One region of the Chromobacterium sp. INPA-IVC genome, then DNA from elsewhere that is predicted to be linked to it. Evidence: predicted binding sites of a transcription regulator. Region 1 holds the regulator's gene; each other region holds the start of a gene.
The links. Region 1 encodes sigma-54, which starts transcription at its own class of promoters, with help from an activator protein. Its sites were predicted from a motif close to CTGGCACGCTTCATGCTT; they were not measured.
Positions count from the first base shown of each region.

Region 1 (4,607 bases):
GGACTGGATGTTCAGCCTATCCAGCGCCTGCATCGCCTGGTCGTTGGCCTTGACCAGATGGATGATCAGTTTCAGCACCTTCTTGGGGCGGACCGCGGTCTCGCCGAAGATGGTGCGGATGTTGAGGATGCCGAGGCCGCGCACTTCCAGGAAGTCGCGCAGCAGCGGCGGGCAGCGGCCTTCCAGCGTATCTGGGCCGATGCGGTACAGCTCGACGGCGTCATCGGCCACCATGCCGTGGCCGCGGGAGATCAACTCCAGCGCCAGCTCGCTCTTGCCCATCGCGGAGTCGCCCATGATCAGCACGCCGATCTCGAACACGTCGAGGAACACGCCGTGCAGCACGGTCGACACCGCCAGCGCGCGGGCCAGGTAGATCCGCAGCACGTCCATCAGGTACGGGCTTTCCAGCGTGCTGCACATCAGGGGCACGTTGTGGCTGTGGCAGTAGTCGCGCAGCAGCCGGGGCACCGGCTGGTTGTTGGTGACCATCACCACCGACATGCTCTTGTGGAACAGCTGGTCCAGCGCGGTCTTGGCCGCCGACTGCTCCAGTTTGTTCAGGTAGTCGACCTCGGCGAGGCCCAGCACTTGCACCCGGTTGGGGTGGATGAAGTTCAGGTGGCCGACCAGGGCCAGCGTCGGGCGCTGGTCGTCGTTGCCGATCACGTTGTCGGAGCCGCCGGTGCCGGCGACCCAAGTCAGATTCAGCTTCTGCTGGTTTTCCTGATACAGCCGGCGCACGGTGATGCTAGGCATGGGGCGTCCATTCGCAAAGCAGCTTGTACAGTTCGTCGCGCGCGCCGGTGCCCAGCATCTGCTCGCGCATCTGGCGGCTGGAGAACAGCTGCGCCAGCTCCGACAGCACCTGCAGGTGCAGGTCGGTGGCGTGCTCGGGGACCAGCAGCACGAACAGGCATTGCACCGGCTTGCCGTCCGGCGCGTCGAAGGGAATGGGCGCCTTCAGGCGGATGAACACGCCAGTGGCTTCCTTGAGGCCGCGCGCGCGGCCGTGGGGAATGGCCACGCCCTGGCCGAGTCCGGTGGAGCCCAGTTTTTCACGGCTGAACAGGCTGTCGAAAACCTCGCTGCGGGCGATGCCGCGGGTATTCTCCACGAGCAGCCCCACTTGTTCGAACACCCGCTTCTTGCTGGCGACGTCCAGATCCAGCAGGATATGGTCCGGGGTCAGGATCTTGCCGATGAGAGTCATGTTGGATTATGCATGCGGCTCTTGGGGTGAAACTGTGAATTCTACGTTGCCTTGATAGTACTGAAAACCGGCAAGCGCAAAGAAAAACGGGAACCGTCAGGCTCCCGTTGTCTTCAGCTAGGCCTTACAGCGTGGCCTGGGTCTGAGACGCTTCGCCCGAGCCCAGCGCGCGGTGCTCGGTCAGCTTTTCCTTGTACTTCAGGACTTGGCGGTCCAGCTTGTCCATCAGGAGGTCGATGGCGGCGTAGAGGTCGGCCTCGGAAGCTTCGATGTGGATGTCCTTGCCGGACAGGTGCACATTGACTTCAGCCTTCTGGACCAGCTTGTCCACCGACAGGGTGACGGAGATATCGATCACGTGGTCGACATGGCGGGTAATGCGCTCGAGCTTGTTCTCGATGTATTCGCGCAGCGACGGGGTGACTTCCAGGTGCAGGCCAGTTACTTTGAGGTTCATACCCTAGCTCCTTCTGGTGTTGACCACCCGGTCGGGTTGCCGGGCGGCATTGTATTCTTGAGGCGCCCTACAGTGCCTTGCGCAGATTCACCGCCGGAATCTGCATGGCTTCACGATACTTGGCTACGGTGCGTCTGGCAACCTGTATTCCCTGCTTGGCCAGCGCGTCGGCGATGGCGCTGTCGGACAACGGCTTCGCGCGGTCCTCGGCGTCTATCATGCCGCGGATATGGGCCTTGATCGCCGTGGCGGAGCACTCTCCGCCGCTTTCAGTTTCCAGCGAACTGCCGAAGAAATACTTGAGTTCGAACAAGCCCCGCGAACAAAGCAGGTATTTCTGGCTGGTGGATCGGGAAACGGTGGATTCGTGCAGGCCCAGTTCTTCCGCGATGTCCCGCAGGATCAGCGGGCGCATCGCCACTTCGCCGTGCTCAAAGAACGATTGCTGGCGCTCAACGATAGCTTCCGCCACTTTGAGTATGGTGTCAAACCGTTGCTGGATGTTCTTGACCAGCCAGCGCGCCTCCTGCAAACGGCCGGACATTTCGCCGCCGGCGCGCTGGTCGGCCAGCATGCGCTCGTACAGCCGGTTGACTCGCAGGCGGGGCATCGCCGCGCGATTGAGCTCGGCCGCCCAGCGGCCGCGCAGCTTGCGCACGCTGATGTCGGGAATCACGTAATGGATGTCGCCGTGGCCGAAGCCGGTGGCCGGGTGCGGGTTGAGGCGGGCGATCAGCGCCTGCGCGCCGCGCAGCGCCGCGTCGTCGCAGCGCAGCAGCTTTTTCAGCTTGGCGTAGTCGCGGCCGCCGAGCAGGGCCAGGTGCTCGCGGACGATGGCCAGCGCCAGCGCGTGCCCGGGCTCGCCGCCGGGAAGGCGCTGCAGCTGAAGCGTCAGCGATTCTGCCAGCGAGCGGGCGCCGACGCCTGCGGGATCGAATTGCTGCAGCAGCTTGAGGCCCACGGCCAGCTCGTCGACTTCCAGCTCCAGCTCCAGCGGCAGGTTGCCGGCCAGCTCGTCCAGCTCCAGCGGCAGGTAGCCGTCGTCGTCCAGCTCCTCGATCAGCAGGCGCATCACCGCGCGGTCGCGGTCGGAGAGGGCGATCTCGCTCAATTGGGTCAGCAGGTGTTCGCGCAGGCTGACCGGGCAGGGCACGTTGAGCATGGGGTCGAAGTCGTCGTCGTCCCCCCTGCGGCTGCCCGCGCCCCAATCTAGTAGCTCGCCGGCGCTGTCGTCGCGTCCATCCGCCTCTTGCGGCTCGGCCGCGCTTTCGGGCTGCTCCGCGCTGTCGGCCGCGGCTTCGCCGTCGCGGGGCTCGTCGCCGCGCTCCAACAGCGGATTGTCCAGCAGGAAACGCTCCACCTCCGTCTGCAGGTCCAGCGTGGACAGTTGCAGCAACTTGATCGATTGCTGCAGCTGCGGCGTCAGCGTCAGTTGCTGGGATACCTTGAGCTGAAGTGCCTGTTTCATCGTTTACAGATGGAAGTGCTCGCCGAGGTAGACCTCGCGCACTCTCTCGTTGTTGACCAGTTCTTCCGGCTCGCCGGAGGCCAGCACCGAGCCGTCGCTGATGATGTAGGCGCGGTCGCAGATGCGCAGCGTCTCGCGCACGTTGTGGTCGGTGATTAGCACGCCGATGCCGCGCTCCTTCAGGAAGGAGATGATCTTCTGGATGTCGATCACCGCGATCGGGTCCACGCCGGCGAACGGCTCGTCCAGCAGGATGAAGCGCGGGCGGGTGGCCAGCACGCGGGCGATCTCCACCCGGCGGCGCTCGCCGCCGGACAGCGACAGCGCGTTGCTGTCGCGCAGGTGGCCGATGTTGAGGTCGTCCAGCAGCAGGTCCAGCTCTTTCTCCAGCTCCTTGCCCTTGAGGCCGGAGATTTCCAGGATGGCGGCGATGTTCTCTTCCACCGTCATGCGGCGGAAGATGGACGCCTCCTGCGGCAGGTAGCCGAGGCCGAGCTGGGCGCGCTGATGGATCGGGTAGTGGGTGATGGACGCGTCGTCCAGGCGGATGTCGCCGTCGTCGGCGCCGATCAGGCCGACGATCATGTAGAAGCTGGTGGTCTTGCCGGCGCCGTTGGGACCGAGCAGGCCGACGACTTCGCCGCTCTCGATGCTGAGCGACACGTCTTTGACCACGGTGCGCTTCTTGAAGCGCTTTTTCAGGTTGGTGACGGTGAGGATGCTGTGCTTCATTGCGCGGCGGCTCCGGCGGCGGGCTTGGCGGCCGCCGGTTGCGACGCGGTGTTCTTCGGCTGCAGGATCACGGTGGTGCGTCCGCCCTTGCCGGCGTTGGCGCCGCCGCCCATCACCTGGTAGACCTCGCTCTGGGTGTCGTAGGTGATCACGTTGCCGATCACGAGGTCGCCGTTGCGCTTGACGCGGGCGTTGCCGGTCAGCACCGCGAAGTGCTTGGCGCTGTCGTAGTCCAGCTTGCTGGACTGGCCTTCGATCCAGCCGCTGTTGTTGTCCAGCTTCTGGCGGAAGGTGACGATGCGGCCGGTGGCCTGCAGCGTCTGGTTGCCTTGCGGGTCTTGGGTGGCGACCACCTTGTCGGCGTTCAGGCGCAGCGTGCCCTGGATCACCACCACGTTGCCGGTGCAGGTGGAGACGCCCTTGGTCTGCTCCATGGTGCAGCCATTGTCGCTGGTGATCTCGATGGGCTTGGTTTTGTCTGCCTGTTCGGCGTGCGCCAGCGCGGAGGCGGACAGCAGCAGGCCGGCCAGCAGGATGCGGGAATTATTTGGCATAGACGATCTTGGTCTTGGAATACAGATTGAGCAGGCCCAGCGACTCCTGATAGCTGAAGCCGATGGAGTTGGCGACCGAGTTGCCTTGGTAGATCACCGACGGCGCCTTGGAGCTGGCGAAGCGCTTGCCGGTATCGACGAACATCGCGCTGCTGACCAGCCGGGTCTCGGGCTGCTTGCTGT
Region 1 is NZ_JBTNLS010000006.1:215,503-220,109, reverse strand. It holds gene hprK (HPr(Ser) kinase/phosphatase) at 1-759, opposite strand, end outside; gene ptsN (PTS IIA-like nitrogen regulatory protein PtsN) at 752-1,213, opposite strand; gene hpf (ribosome hibernation-promoting factor, HPF/YfiA family) at 1,338-1,670, opposite strand; gene ACX17K_RS12750 (RNA polymerase factor sigma-54) at 1,738-3,138, opposite strand; gene lptB (LPS export ABC transporter ATP-binding protein) at 3,142-3,870, opposite strand; gene lptA (lipopolysaccharide transport periplasmic protein LptA) at 3,867-4,424, opposite strand; gene lptC (LPS export ABC transporter periplasmic protein LptC) at 4,414-4,607, opposite strand, start outside.

Region 2 (4,607 bases), on a different contig from region 1:
GCGGCGCTTCCGCCTTGCGCTCGTTCTTGGGCTGGAAGGCGGCCGGCGAGCGGTTCAGATACATCGCCAACCCCACCGCCACCGCTACGCCGACGATCAGGCCGATGATGATGCCCGCCATCATGCCGCCTCCGCCGCTGCGCGACGAGGAGGAATTGCCGCGCCCGCGCGACGGTCTGGGGGAGTTTTTCAGGTCTCGATTAGCCATTCACCACTACCGCTATGTCTGTCGGACGGCCATCATGCCATCCGTATTTAATTGATCAATTCTATCAAGCGCCGCCTTGCATGACGCGCCTGAGCTGGATCGCCTGCAATACATGGTTGCGGCTTATCGTTTCAACGCCCTGCAAATCAGCGATGGTGCGCGAAACCCGCAGTATCCGATGATACGCGCGCGCCGACAAGCCAAGTTGTTGCAAAGCCTTGGCCAGCACGGCCAGCGCGTGCTCGTCGCCGCGGCAATGCGTCTCCAGCGCCTCGCCCTGCAGCGCCGCGTTCAAGCCGCCCTGACGCACCAACTGGCGCTCCCTGGCCTCGAACACCCGCCGGCGCACCGGCTCGCTGCCCTCTCCCGGCGTGGAATGCTGCAGCTCCGCCGCCGTCAAGGCCGGCACCTCCACCTGCAAGTCGATCCGGTCCAGCAAGGGGCCGGAGATTTTACCCCGATACTTCGCCACTTGCTCGGGCGAGCACTGGCAGCGACCGGAAGGATGGCCATGGTAGCCGCAAGGGCAGGGATTCATCGCCGCCACCAGCTGGAAGCGCGCCGGAAAACTGGCCTGCCGCGCCGCGCGCGAGATATGGATCACTCCGCTCTCCAACGGTTCCCGCAGCACCTCCAATACCTTGCGATCGAACTCCGGCAGCTCGTCCAGGAACAACACGCCGTGATGCGCCAGACTGATCTCGCCAGGCCGGGGCTCGCTGCCTCCGCCGACCAGCGCCACCGCCGAGGCGGTGTGATGGGGAGAGCGATACGGCCGCACCCGCCAGCGACCCGGTTGGAAGCCCTGGGATCCCAGCGACTGCACCGCCGCGCTCTCCAGCGCCTCCCGCTCGGACAAGGGCGGCAGCAAACCCGGCAGCCTGGCCGCCAGCATCGACTTGCCGGTGCCGGGCGGCCCCATCAGCAGCAAGCTGTGCCCGCCGGCCGCGGCGATTTCCAGCGCGCCGCGCGCGATGGACTGGCCTTTGACATCGCCGAGATCGGGATAGTTCGGCCACTCTCCGCCCAACGCGCCGGCGAAAGGCTCCAGCGGCTGCAAACCGTTCAAGAAGGCGCAGGCCTGCGGCAAGGACGCCACCGCGTAAATGGCCGCGCCGCCGACCACAGCAGCCTCCGCCGCGCTGTCGGCAGGCAACACGAAGGCCCGGCCCGCGGCGTGACACTGGCAGGCCATCGCCAACGCGCCGCGCACCGGACGCACCGCGCCGCTGAGCGCCAGCTCGCCGGCGAATTCGTAATGGGCGATGTCGTCGTTCTTCACCTGGCCGGAAGCCAGCAGGATGCCGATGGCGATAGGCAGGTCGAAGCGGCCGGAATCCTTGGGCAGGTCGGCCGGAGCCAGATTGACAGTGATCTTGCGGGCGGGAAATTCGAATCCCGAGGTGAGGATGGCGGCGCGGACGCGGTCCCGGCTTTCCTTCACCTCGGTGTCGGGCAGGCCGACGATATTGAACGCGGGCAGGCCGTTGGCGAGGTGGACCTCGACGGCTACCTCTGGCGCATCAAGCCCGGACAGCGCCCTGCTCGCTACCACCGCCAGCGTCATGGCGCTCAGGAGTGGCCGAGTTCGGACTGTTCTTCCGCTTTAGCCGCGGCCTCGTCCGGAAACACTTGGTTCTCCAGCCTGGCCAGGCGCGACTCCAACGCGGCCAGCTTTTCCCGCGTGCGCGCCAGCACCGCCTGCTGCACGTCGAATTCCTCGCGGGTGACCAGATCCATCTTGGAAAACGTGGAAGCCATCATCGCGCGGACATTCTTCTCGATATCCTTGGCCGGGCTGGCGGCGATGGTCTCGCTGATCTTGGCGCTGATTTCTTCAAACAGTTTCTGGCTCAACATGGTGGCGGCTCCCGCAGTGTCTTGATCTTCAGCCGAGTGTAGCAAAAAGCGCCCTCGCGCTCCCGCATTTCCTGCCCGCAAGGACATGTCAGCCCGTCTCCAGATTTCATCCAGGCCATGTTGCGGCGCAGCGATGCACCAAAACTGTGCAGCATAAGCAGCCCCGGCGCACAAGGAAAGTGCCAAAACGGCCAGCGCGGCCTTTTTTGCAGTGCATCACAATTCAGAGAACGCCCATCGCGGGCTGGCACGATTCCTGCATAACCATCCGCAGCAGAACCATCTGTCAATCGTCCGAGAAGGAGCCGCCATGAAACTCGTTACCGCAGTGATCAAGCCGTTCAAGCTTGACGAAGTCCGCGAAGCGCTGTCCGCCATCGGCGTACAAGGCGTCACCGTTTCCGAGGTCAAGGGATTCGGCCGCCAGAAAGGCCATACCGAGCTGTATCGCGGCGCAGAATACGTCGTCGACTTCTTGCCCAAGGTGAAGCTGGAAATCGCCATCGACGACGCGCTGCTGGACCAGGTGGTGGAAGCCATCGAGAAGTCCGCCCGCACCGGCAAGATCGGCGACGGCAAGATCTTCGTCTACGACCTGGAGCAGGTGATCCGCATCCGCACCGGCGAAACCGGCGCCGACGCGGTCTGACCGCTTTGTGAAACTGGGGAAACCATAATGAAAAAGATACTCGCTGCAATGGCTTCCGGGCTCGCCGCCCTCTCGCTGCCCGCCCTGGCCGACGCGCCGGCCGGTCCCGCGGTGGTCGCCGCCAAGGTGATCAACTCCGGCGACACCGCCTGGATGCTGACCTCCACCGCCCTGGTGCTGTTCATGACCATTCCCGGCCTGGCGCTGTTCTACGGCGGCATGGTCCGCAAAAAGAACGTGCTGGCCACACTGATGCAAAGCTTCGCCATCACCGCGCTGGTGACTGTGCTGTGGGCCGTGGTTGGCTACAGCCTGGCCTTCACCGTGGGGACGCCGTACATCGGCGATCTGTCGCGCTTCATGCTGGACGGCATGGTGTACATGAAGGACGCCGGCAAGCTGGCCGTGCATCCTCTGGCCGGCACCATTCCGGAATCGGTGTTCATGACCTTCCAGATGACCTTCGCCATCATCACCCCGGCTTTGATCACCGGCGCCTTCGCCGAGCGGATGAAGTTCTCGGCGATGCTGGTATTCATGGCGCTGTGGTCATTGCTGGTCTACGTGCCGGTGGCGCACTGGGTGTGGGCGCCGGGCGGCTGGATGGGCGACAAGGGCGTGCTGGACTTTGCTGGCGGCACCGTGGTGCACATCAACGCCGGCGTGGCCGGCCTGGTGACCGCGCTGGTGCTGGGCAAGCGCGTCGGTTTCGGCAAGGAGGCGATGCCGCCGCATAACCTGGTGCTGACCCTGATGGGCGCGTCGATGTTGTGGGTAGGCTGGTTCGGCTTCAACGCCGGCTCGGCAGGCGCCGCCGACGGCCGCGCCGGCATGGCCATGGTCACCACCCAGGTCGCCACCGCGATGGCCGCGCTGGCCTGGATGTTTGCCGAATGGGCGACTAAGAAGAAACCGTCCGTGCTGGGCATCGCCTCCGGCGCGGTCGCCGGCCTGGTGGCCATCACCCCGGCCGCCGGCTTCGTCGACGTCAAGGGCGCGCTGATCATCGGCCTCGCCGCCGGCGCGGTGTGCTTCTGGGGCGCCACCGGGCTCAAGCACATGCTGGGCTATGACGACTCGCTGGACGCTTTCGGCGTACACGGCGTTGGCGGCATCCTGGGCGCGCTGCTGACCGGCGTGTTCGCGGTCAAGGACATCGGCGGCGCCGACGGCAGCCTGGCCACCCAGGCGCTGGGCGTCGGCGTGACCATCGCCTACTGCGGCATCGTCACCTTCATCCTGCTGAAACTGGTGGACATCGTGCTGGGCCTGCGCGTGGCCGAAGACGAAGAGCGCGAGGGCCTGGATCTGGTGCTGCACGGCGAACGCGTGGAATAAGACGCCAGAACCGAAGATTGTTGTGTAAGGGACTTGGCGGGGCTTCGGCCCCGTTTTTTTTTCGCCGGTCCAAAATGAAAAACCGGCCAGAGGCCGGTTTTGATCGATTCGACAAGCTTACTTGACGATGCGCAGGCTGGGGCGCCCGCTGGGGCGGTTCGGCGACGGATCGTCGCCGCCGGACTCCGGCGCATCCTCTTCGGCGCTGACCGGCTTCAGGCTTGCCGCCTCCTCGCTCATCGGCTCCACCTCGAAGCCCATGCCTTCGCCGGTCTCCCGGGCGAAGATGGACATCACGTTGCCGATGGGCACCCAGATGTCGCGCGATACGCCGCCGAAGCGGGCGGAAAACGAGATCCACTCATTGTCGATGCGCAGGTTCTTCGTCGCGCCATCGGCGATGTTCAGCACGATCTCGTTGTTCTTCACGTATTCGAGCGGCACGTCGGTGCGGCTGTTCACCCACACCACGATGTACGGGGTGTAGCCATTGTCGCCGCACCACTGGTGCAGCGCGCGCAGCATGTACGGCTTGGTGCTGGAGCTCATCGC
Region 2 is NZ_JBTNLS010000012.1:12,258-16,864, forward strand. It holds gene ACX17K_RS20635 (SPOR domain-containing protein) at 1-208, opposite strand, end outside; gene ACX17K_RS20640 (YifB family Mg chelatase-like AAA ATPase) at 273-1,775, opposite strand; gene ACX17K_RS20645 (accessory factor UbiK family protein) at 1,781-2,068, opposite strand; gene glnK (P-II family nitrogen regulator) at 2,379-2,717, shown strand; gene ACX17K_RS20655 (ammonium transporter) at 2,745-4,055, shown strand; gene ACX17K_RS20660 (ClpXP protease specificity-enhancing factor) at 4,173-4,604, opposite strand.
Region 2: the regulator sigma-54 is predicted to act here: its motif matches at 2,313-2,330, upstream of glnK (P-II family nitrogen regulator).

Region 3 (4,607 bases), on a different contig from region 1:
CGCACACCTTGGCCTGCTCGAACAGCGGCGCCACCAACCCATAGGCCACGCCGCGGTGGCTGGCGCACTCGCCGACGGCGTAGATGCGCGGGTCCGAGGTTTGCAAGGTGTCGTCCACCACCACGCCGCGGCTGCAATGCAGGCCGGCGGCCTCGGCCAATGCGGCGTTGGGGCGGATGCCCACCGCCATCACCACCAGCTCGGCCGGAATCTCCTCGCCGTCGCTGAAGCGGACGCCGCGCACCCGGCCCTGGCCGTCGTCCAGCAGCGCGGCGGTCTGCCGCCCCATCAGGAAACGGATGCCGCGCGCCTCCAACGCCCGGCGCAGCAGTTCGCCCGCCTGGCGGTCCAGTTGGCGCTCCAGCAGCCAGTCGGCCAGATGGACGACGGCGACGTCCATGCCGCGCAGCCTCAGGCCGTTGGCGGCCTCCAGCCCCAGCAGGCCGCCGCCGATCACCACCGCGCCGCGCCGCCGTCCTGCGGCCTCCATCATGTACTCGGTGTCGGCGATGTCGCGGTAGCCGATCACTCCCTCCAGCTCGCGTCCCGGAATCGGCAGCATCACCGGCGAGGAGCCGGTGGCAAGCAGCAGCCTGTCGTAGCCGGCTACGGCGCCGTCTTCCGCCACCACTTCGCGCCTAACCCTGTCGATGGCGCTGACGCGCTTGCCCATATGCAGCGCGATGCACCGCTCCGCGTACCACTCCGGCGGATTCAGCACGATGTCGCCGAACGCCTGCTCCCCCGCCAGCACCGGCGACAACAGGATGCGGTTGTAGTTGGGATGCGGTTCCGCGCCGAACACCGTGATGTCGTAGAGATCCGGCGCCAGCGCCAGCAGCTCCTCCACCGCGCGGATGCCGGCCATGCCGTTGCCCACCACCACCAGCCGCTGCCGGGCCCGGTCTTTCAGTTCGGCCATGTCCATGTCCGTCTCCTCACACGCGGGCGGCGGCCGCCGCCCAGTTGCCGCGCCAGCGCCGCTGCACGCCGGCCAGGCTGAGCCAGGCCAGCAGGCACAGACCGGCGAACAGCCACAAGCCGGGCGCGTAGTCGCCGCTGGCCTGCTTGACCGCGCCCAGGCCCGCCGCCAGGGTGAAGCCGCCCACGCCGCCGGCCATGCCCACCAAGCCGGTCATCACGCCCAGCTCCCGGCCGAAGCGCTGCGGCACCAGCTGGAACACCGCGCCGTTACCCGCGCCCAGGCACAGCATGGCCAGCACGAACAGGGCCAGCGCCGCGCCCGCGCCGCCGGCGTTCAGCGCGGCCGCGGCCATCAGCAAGGCGCAGGCCAGATAAACCGCCAGCAGCGAACGGGTGCCGCCCAGCCTGTCGGCCAGCATGCCGCCCAAGGGCCGCATCACCGAGCCGGCAAACACGCAGGCGGCGGTATAGAGCCCGGCGGTTTTGGCGTCGAAGCCGAATTGATCGTGGAAATAACCGGGCAAAGCGCCGGCGAAACCGGAAAAGCCGCCGAAAGTCATCGAGTAGAAGAACATGAACCACCAGGCGTCCTTTTCCTTCAGCACGGCCAGGTAATCAGCCAACCGTTTCGGCGCCACGGCGGCGGGCGCCTCCCTGGCGCACAGGGCGAAAATCGCCAGCGTCAGCAACAGCGGCACACAGGCCAGGCCGAACACGTTCTGCCAGCCGTAAGCCATGGCCAGCGCCGGCGCGAACAAGGCCGCCAGCACCGTGCCGGAATTGCCCGCCCCGGCGATGCCCATCGCCGCGCCCTGATGCTGCGGCGGATACCAGCGCGAGGCCAGCGGCAGCGCGGCGGCGAACGAGGCCCCGGCCACGCCCAGCAGCGCGCCCAGCGCCAGCATCGCGCCGAAGCTGGACAGATCGGCGAGCCAGCCGCCGAACAGCGCGGCGATCACGATGATCTGGCCAAGCATCCCGGCGCGCTTGGCGCCGATGCGGTCCGCCAGCGCGCCCATCAGCGGCCGCAGCAAAGCGCCGGCCAGGATGGGCGTGGCCACCATCAGGCCGCGTTGCTGGGTGGAAAGCCCGAGCGCGGCGGCGATGGGCACCTGCAACGGCCCCAGCAGATACCAGGCCATGAAGCTCAAGTCAAAGTACAGAAAGGCGCAAGCCAGCGTAGGCCGGTGCCCGGACTGCCAGAAGCTACGGTTCATGATCGCTCCCGGCGCGCGGTCCGCCCTCTCCGCCCGGCCGGCTTGCGGCCAGGCCATCGGCAGGAACGGCGGATTCAGTCCGCGCGCAGATAGTCAAAACAAAACGGCGTCCTCTCCGTATCTGAACAGGAGAGGACGCCGTTGTCCCTAGTGGCAATCACCTACGCTGGCGTTTGCCCGAATGTGTCCGACGGCGCGCCGTTGCGCCGTCCGGGATCAAGAACGCAAATCGCGTGCCAGCCTGCAAGCCCCGGTTTTAGCTGGCGTGGCCATTTTTGCTGCACCGCATCAGTGCGTTTCCGCCAAATCCGCACCGGTTTTGGGCGGCGGCCACGCCTGCCCGTCCATCAACAGGGCGGGATGCCGACCGGATTCCGGCAAGGCGACGCCGCAGCGCTCCGCCGCCTGGCGGTACAGCGCCGTTCCGCAAATCGCCTGGGCGATGTCCCGATCGCCATCGCCCCGCCACAGCCCCCAGCGGCGGTATTGCCGCAAAAACCACAGCGTGTCGGCCGGATCGGGGAAGTTGACCCGCCCCTCGTCGAAGAAGCGTAGCGGCGCGGCCTGCAAGGGGTGCGCGCGCCAATGCCGCAGGATGGTTTCCGCCGGCACGCCCAGCCAGGCGTCCTCGGCCAGCCAGGCCGCCGCCTGCTCCTGGTTGTCCGGCTGGTCCAGCCAGTGGCAGGCCAGCAGCAGGGTTTCGATCAGCGCCGAGGCCAGCTGCAGCTGCCGATCAGCCAGCTCGCGGCGGCAGATCAGCGCCTTTTCCGGATGTTCCGGCCAGATGGCCGCGCTATCGGCGACCAGGCAAGCGCTGCCCTGCGCTTCGGTCACCGCGTGCCAGGGCTGGCCCGCGCAATAGCCGTCCAGCGCGCCCGTCCGCATCGCCGCGCCCATCTGTGGCGGCGGAATGACCACGCAGCGCGCGTCGCGCAAGGGATGCACGTCCTGGGCCGCCAGCCAGTAATACAGCCACATCGCGTGGGTGCCGGCGGGAAAGGTGTGCGCCAGGCGCAAGGGGCGGCCCAAGCGGCGGGCGATGTCGGCCAGGCTGGCGCCGTCGCGCCGCTGCGCCGCCAGGCCCGGACTCAAGCTGATGCCCTGGCCATTGCGATTCAGCGTCATCAACACCGTCATATCGCATTGCGGCCCGCCCAGGCCCAGCTGCATGCCGCAAGCCAGGCCGTGCAGCGCATGGGCGGCGTCCAGCTGCCCGGCCAGCAGGCGGTCGCGCAATGCCGCCCAGGATGGCTGCCGCAGCGGCTGCAGCGCCAGGCCGTTCATGCGGTCCAGCCCCAGCCGGCAGGCGACCGCCAGCGGCGCGCAATCGGTCAGCGGCAGGAAGCCGACGCGGACCCGCGCCAAGCTGTTGTCTTCAGGATAATCTGCATGCATCGCGGCCTCTCAATCCAGCAGCTCGCTGGCGTGGATCAGTTGAAGAGCCAGGTCGGCCAGGCGCAAGCCCGACCTCATCGCCTGGCTGCGCAGCAGCGCGTACGCCTCTTCTTCGCCAAGCCGCCGCCTGCGCATCAGGATGCCCTTGGCCCGTTCGATCAGCTTGCGCTCCGCCAGTTGCTGCTCCATGTCGGCCAGCTTGCGCTTCAGCGCGGCATCCTCCTCGAACTTGACCCTGGCCATGTCTACGATGGGCGCCAGCCGCTCCGCGGAGACGTGGTCGACGATGTAGGCGGTGACCCCGGCGCGCACCGCGGCCTGGATGGCGGGCACCCCGCCGTGTTCGGCGAACATCACCACCGGGCGCGGCGCGGAGCGCTCCATCAGCGCGAGCTGCTCCAGCGTGTCGCGCGTCGGCGATTCGGTATCGACGATGATGACGTCCGGCCGCTCCGACTCCGCCAGCCGCAGCAGCTCGGCCGCGCCGTCGGCCTGGGCGATGACCAGGTAGCCGGCGTCGGCGAAGGCGTCGCGCAGCTGCCGCATCGGCCGGTCGGTATCGTTGACCAGCAACAGCCTCAAGGGAGCGGACGGGTCCATGGTCTCATTCGCGCAATGGGTCTGCGGGAGATAAAAGCAAACCCCATGCCCGAATGCCATGACGACGCAAAAACGCCCGCGTGAGCGGGCGTTGCGTGAATCAGCCGGCTTTGGCCGGTTCCGGCTTGCCTCCCGGCGGCGGGCCGCCCGACTCCTCGTCCAGATTGCTCTCGGCGCGGCGGCCTGCCCAGTAGGCGGCGTTGACGATGCCCAGCTTTTCCGGATGGAACACCGGGTCCACGCCTTGCGCCTTCTGCGCCTCGTAATCGCGCAGGCAGGCCAGCGCCGGCTTCTGCATCAGGATGATGGCGATGATGTTCAGCCAGGCCATCAGGCCGACGCCGATATCGCCCAGACCCCAAGCCAGATCGGCGGTCTTCACCGTGCCGTAGACGGTGGCCGCCATCAGCCCCACCTTCAGCGCGAACACCAGCCACGGCCGCCGCGCCTTGCGGTTGATGAAGGCGATGT
Region 3 is NZ_JBTNLS010000001.1:199,068-203,674, reverse strand. It holds gene nirB (nitrite reductase large subunit NirB) at 1-928, opposite strand, end outside; gene ACX17K_RS00965 (nitrate/nitrite transporter) at 939-2,141, opposite strand; gene ACX17K_RS00960 (CmpA/NrtA family ABC transporter substrate-binding protein) at 2,430-3,536, opposite strand; gene ACX17K_RS00955 (ANTAR domain-containing response regulator) at 3,546-4,136, opposite strand; gene ACX17K_RS00950 (alanine/glycine:cation symporter family protein) at 4,237-4,607, opposite strand, start outside.
Region 3: the regulator sigma-54 is predicted to act here: its motif matches at 2,364-2,381, upstream of ACX17K_RS00965 (nitrate/nitrite transporter).

Region 4 (4,607 bases), on a different contig from region 1:
TCCTCATCAAGCTTTATTCGGCAACGTGCTTCAGGACATCTGCGCGACATTGGACAACGGCACCAGGTTGTTGCCCGGCAGCACCAGCATCGGCGTGCCGTTGGCCCAGGACACCGCCTGGACCTGCTGGGTGTTGTAGGCCGTGGCGGTGGTGTTGCCGGACGAGCTGGACTGCGCCACCTTGACCTGGAAGGTATAGGTGCCGCCGGCCGGCAGCTGGTTGTTGTTGGCGTCTTTGCCATCCCAGCTGAAGGTTGTCAGCCCCGTGCCCGGGTTTTGCAGCGGCACCGTATCCACCAGATTGCCGTTCTGATCCAGCACATTGACCTGCACCGAAGCGGCGGGTCCGTTCAGCAGCACGCCCGCCTGAGTTGTCTGGCCGGCGGCCGGCGCGGTCAGGGTGTTGCCGGCCACCATCACGTTCTTGCCTATCATGCTGGAGGCCATCAGCGACTGGGTGGCGCTCTGCGCGGATACCATCTGCTGCATGGTCTGGTTCAGGGTCTGCAGACCCGCTACCTGGCTGATCTGGGCCATCTGGCTGGTCAGCTGGCTGTTGTCCATCGGATTCAGCGGATCCTGCGCGTTCAGCTGCGCGGTCAGCAGGGTCAGGAAATTGTTCTGCAGGCTTTGCGCGCTGGTGGCGGACAAAGAGCCGCTGCCGCTGCCGCTCGAGCCATTGGCCGTCTGGACGCTGCTGGCGCCAGGCGTGGTCTGGCTGTTCAGCGAATTGAAATTGAACGCGTTGCCGGTGGTGCTGTTGGTCGCTGCGGTAGTCATGGCGTCACCCTTTACCTGGTTTACTGGCCGAGCTGCAGCGTCTTCTGCAGCAGCGTCTTGGCGGTGTTCATCATTTCAACGTTGTTCTGGTAGGCGCGAGAGGCGGCGATCATGTCCGCCATCTCCTCCACCACGTTGACGTTGGGCATGGTCACGTAGCCGCGCTCGTCGGCCAGCGGATTGCCCGGTTCATACTTCAGCCTCGGCGGCGATTGGTCTTCCACCACCGACGTCACGCGCACGCCGGCCACCTGCGGCTGGGCGTTGTCCACCGGAATCGCGGTGAACACCACGTGGCGCCCCTTGTAAGGCTGGCCGGTCGAACTGGTGGCGCTTTCCGCATTGGCCAGGTTGCTGGCCACCACGTTGAGCCGCATCGACTGCGCCGACAGCGCCGAACCCGAAATATTGAAGAGATTGGACAATGACATTTATCAGCCTCCCGTGCCGCTGCCCTGGATCGCCGAGCTCAGCCCGCTGATCTTCTTGTTGAGGAAAGCCAGCGTGGTCTGATACTGCAAGGCGTTGTCGGCGAAAGCGCCGCGCTCCACGTCCATGTCCACCGTGTTGCCGTCCAGGCTGGGCTGCACCGCGCTGCGATACTGCAGCGGCGTGCCGGAACCGTCGCCGGTCTGGTTGGCGATGTGGCGCGCGTCGGTCTGGGCCAGCTTCAGTTGCCCCTGCTTGTCCACCTGCGCTTGCAGCGCGGACTTGAAATCGAAATCCACCGCCTTGTAATACGGCGTTTCAGCGTTCGCGATGTTGCTGCCTATCACTTCTGCGCGATAGGACTGCAAATTCAGCGCGCGCTGCTGAAAATCGAAATAGTGGGCAATCTTGTCTAGCATTGGGCAATCTCCTCGCTGGCCTACGCTAAAGCACGAAGTGTGCCAGCGCTTGAAAGCCGCGCAAAGCCAAGTTTTCACGCTGATTCGGCCGCAAGCGGCAAGTTTGCCGGCCGGACGCGGCGCGAGCGGCGGCAAAACTTGCCGCCCCGAACCAGGCCCATCCTCATCAAGCCATTTGAGGATTTTGCTTGCCGGCCCATCCAAATCGTGCCAAACCGACAATAATGTAAATAAGTAGAATGTCGGAGCAGAGCGATGCTGGCTTTGGAACAACTGCTGATCTCATTGGCCGAGCCCTCCCAGGTGCAGGCGCAAATCATCACCAAGGCGCTGGAAGCGATGGGCGCCGCCCAGATAGAAGTCCACCCTTCCGGCCGCGAGCTGATAGAGCAGGCCCGGCAAAGGCGGCCGAACCTGATCATCAGCGCCTACCACCTGCCTGACATCACGGGCGCGGAGCTGGTCAGGGAGCTGCGGGAAAGCGATGATCTGTACGATGTGCCCTTCATCCTGATCTCCAGCGAAACCAACCCGGAAAGACTGGAAACGATACGCCAGGCCGGCAGCCTGGCCATTCTGCCCAAGCCGTTCACGCCGGAGGAATTCGACCTGGCGATGCAATCGGTGATGAGTTTTCTCAACTGCCCCAGCCTGGGCGCCGAAATCGATTCCGACATGGCGCTGATGAACGTGCTCATCGTCGACGACAGCAGCACTTCGCGCCATCACATCCGGCAGGTGCTGGAAAAGCTGGGCTTCGAGCATTTCTGCGAGGCGGCCAGCAGCGAGGCGGCCATACCGTATCTGGAACAGGAGCCGTTCAAGCTCATCATCACCGATTACCACATGCCGGGCATGGACGGGCTGGACTTCGCCCGCCACGTCCGCAGCAGCGGCCTCCAGCCGGACGCCCCGGTGATGATGATCACCAGCGACAGCGACAATATCGGCCAGAGCGATCTGGAAGACGCCGGCATCGCCGCCTGCTGCCAGAAGCCTTTCGACATGGAAAAGATGCGCGAGCTGATCCGCACCTTGCTCAACGAGTACTGACACCCGCGTAATCGGCGCCCCAAAAAAAAACGCCCGGCTCAACCGGGCGTTTCATCTCCTCGGCAAGCGCTTCCACGCCGCCGGGCAAGGCCTGCTCGCCAAGCTCAGCGCGGCGCCACCCATACCAGGCGCGAATGCGCCTTGTCCGCGCCGAAAGACTGGCGGCGCCAGTAACCCTGGCTCGTGTATTCGGCGCCATCGGCCAGTTCCGGCACCCGGCAGAAAGTCACCTCGCCGAAGCCGGACTTCAACAGCTGGCTGCGCGCCTTCTGCCGGGTCTTGACGCACGAGGGATGCGCGGCTTCCGCCACCCACTCCGCCGGCGCGGAAGCCTCCCAGCCCTTGGCCAGCTCCAGCTTGGGCTGGGTCATCATCGCCAGGCCGTTCAATACGGCGGACAGCAGCCCCTGCCAATCGGCGGCTACACCTTCCAGCTGCGGCGCCAGCTCGCCCGGGTACTCCACCCGCGCCAACTCCACCTGGTCCGCCGCCTGCAGCCAGTTGACTCCATCCGGCGCGAAACCCATCCGCACCATCGTCAGCAGCAGGGCGCGGCGTTCCGGCTGATGCGCGATGAAGGCCCCGCCCTCGCCCGGCACATGCAGGAAGAAGGCTGCGGCGGGCAGATTCAGCGTATCGGGCAGGTTCGACGGCTGCCGGGTGCTGGCCAAGGCGGCCGCCAGCGCGCCATCCAGATGGGACACCACGCGCCCGTGGCGAGCGAAGTGGCCCCAGGCCTCGGCCAACGCCAATTCGCAGACAATGGTGGCCTGCGGAATCTCGAACACTTGCGCCGCGCGCTCCAACTCGCGCTTGATCACATCCTTCATCTGCGCCCGCGCCTCGGCGGCCTGGACCGTCTGGGCATACAGCTGCCCCACTCGCTTGGCCCAGGGCCGGGTGGCGGCGTAGCGTTGCACGGCGTATTCCATGCCACTGCTTCCTTCGAAATAAAAAGGGCCGCATTGTAGCAAACGCGGCCCCATGCCCCAACCCATCCCCCAAACCCGCTCCTGGCCTCTAACGGCCGCCGCCCTTTCGCCGCATCGGCGACCGGTCCTGAATCACTCCGGAGTACAGCCACTGCCGGAAGTGGTTCAGCGCCATCGGCTTGCCGAAATAAAACCCCTGCAACAACTCGAATCCACTCGCATTCAGATAATTCTGCTGGCCCGCGGTCTCCACGCCCTTGACGATCACGCTCACGCCCAACTGGCGGGCCGACGGCAACAGTCCGTCCAGCACATTGCCGCGCAGCGTGTCCTGCCCCAATGCGGAGGCGAAGCCTTTTTCCACCTTCAGATAATCAAAATCCCAGCGCCGCAGATAGTCCTTGTCGGCATAACCGGAGCCAAAGTCGTCCAGGGCCAGCTTCACGCCCTCCCGCTTGAGCCTTCGGATCACGTCCTGCGCGCCGGACGCCTCGCTCAATGGCGTCTGCTCTGAAATTTCCAGCACCAACGCCGCCTGCTTGGCCCGCAGCATCTCCAGCATTTCCCGGCAATCGTCGGCCAGCTCCGGCATAGCCAGATGCTCGCCGGCGATGTTGACGCCGACGATGAAGCCCGGCGGCAAGGCCACCTGGCGCAACTCGCTAGCCGCCCGCTTAAGCAGGTAGCGGGTCAGCGGCACGATCAAACCCGCCTCCGTCGCCTCCTGGATGAACAGATCCGCCCGCACATTGCCCTGCATCGGATGACGCCATCGCGCCAGCACTTCCGCGCCGACGCAGTCTCCGCCCGCGGCGGTGACGATAGGCTGGTAATGGACGAAGAATTCCCGATTGCGTATGCCTTCCAGTATTTCCCAGTCGCTGGCGCTGCGCACGCCCGCGCCGCGCAGCAGCCAGCCGGCAAACATCGCCCCGGCCAGCACGGCCAGAATCCCCACTTCCGCGCCGAGCGTCCATCCGCGCCAGTCCGGCGG
Region 4 is NZ_JBTNLS010000005.1:205,382-209,988, reverse strand. It holds gene ACX17K_RS10750 (flagellar hook assembly protein FlgD) at 31-780, opposite strand; gene flgC (flagellar basal body rod protein FlgC) at 801-1,211, opposite strand; gene flgB (flagellar basal body rod protein FlgB) at 1,215-1,628, opposite strand; gene ACX17K_RS10735 (response regulator) at 1,884-2,681, shown strand; gene ACX17K_RS10730 (hypothetical protein) at 2,786-3,613, opposite strand; gene ACX17K_RS10725 (EAL domain-containing protein) at 3,702-4,607, opposite strand, start outside.
Region 4: the regulator sigma-54 is predicted to act here: its motif matches at 1,657-1,674, upstream of flgB (flagellar basal body rod protein FlgB).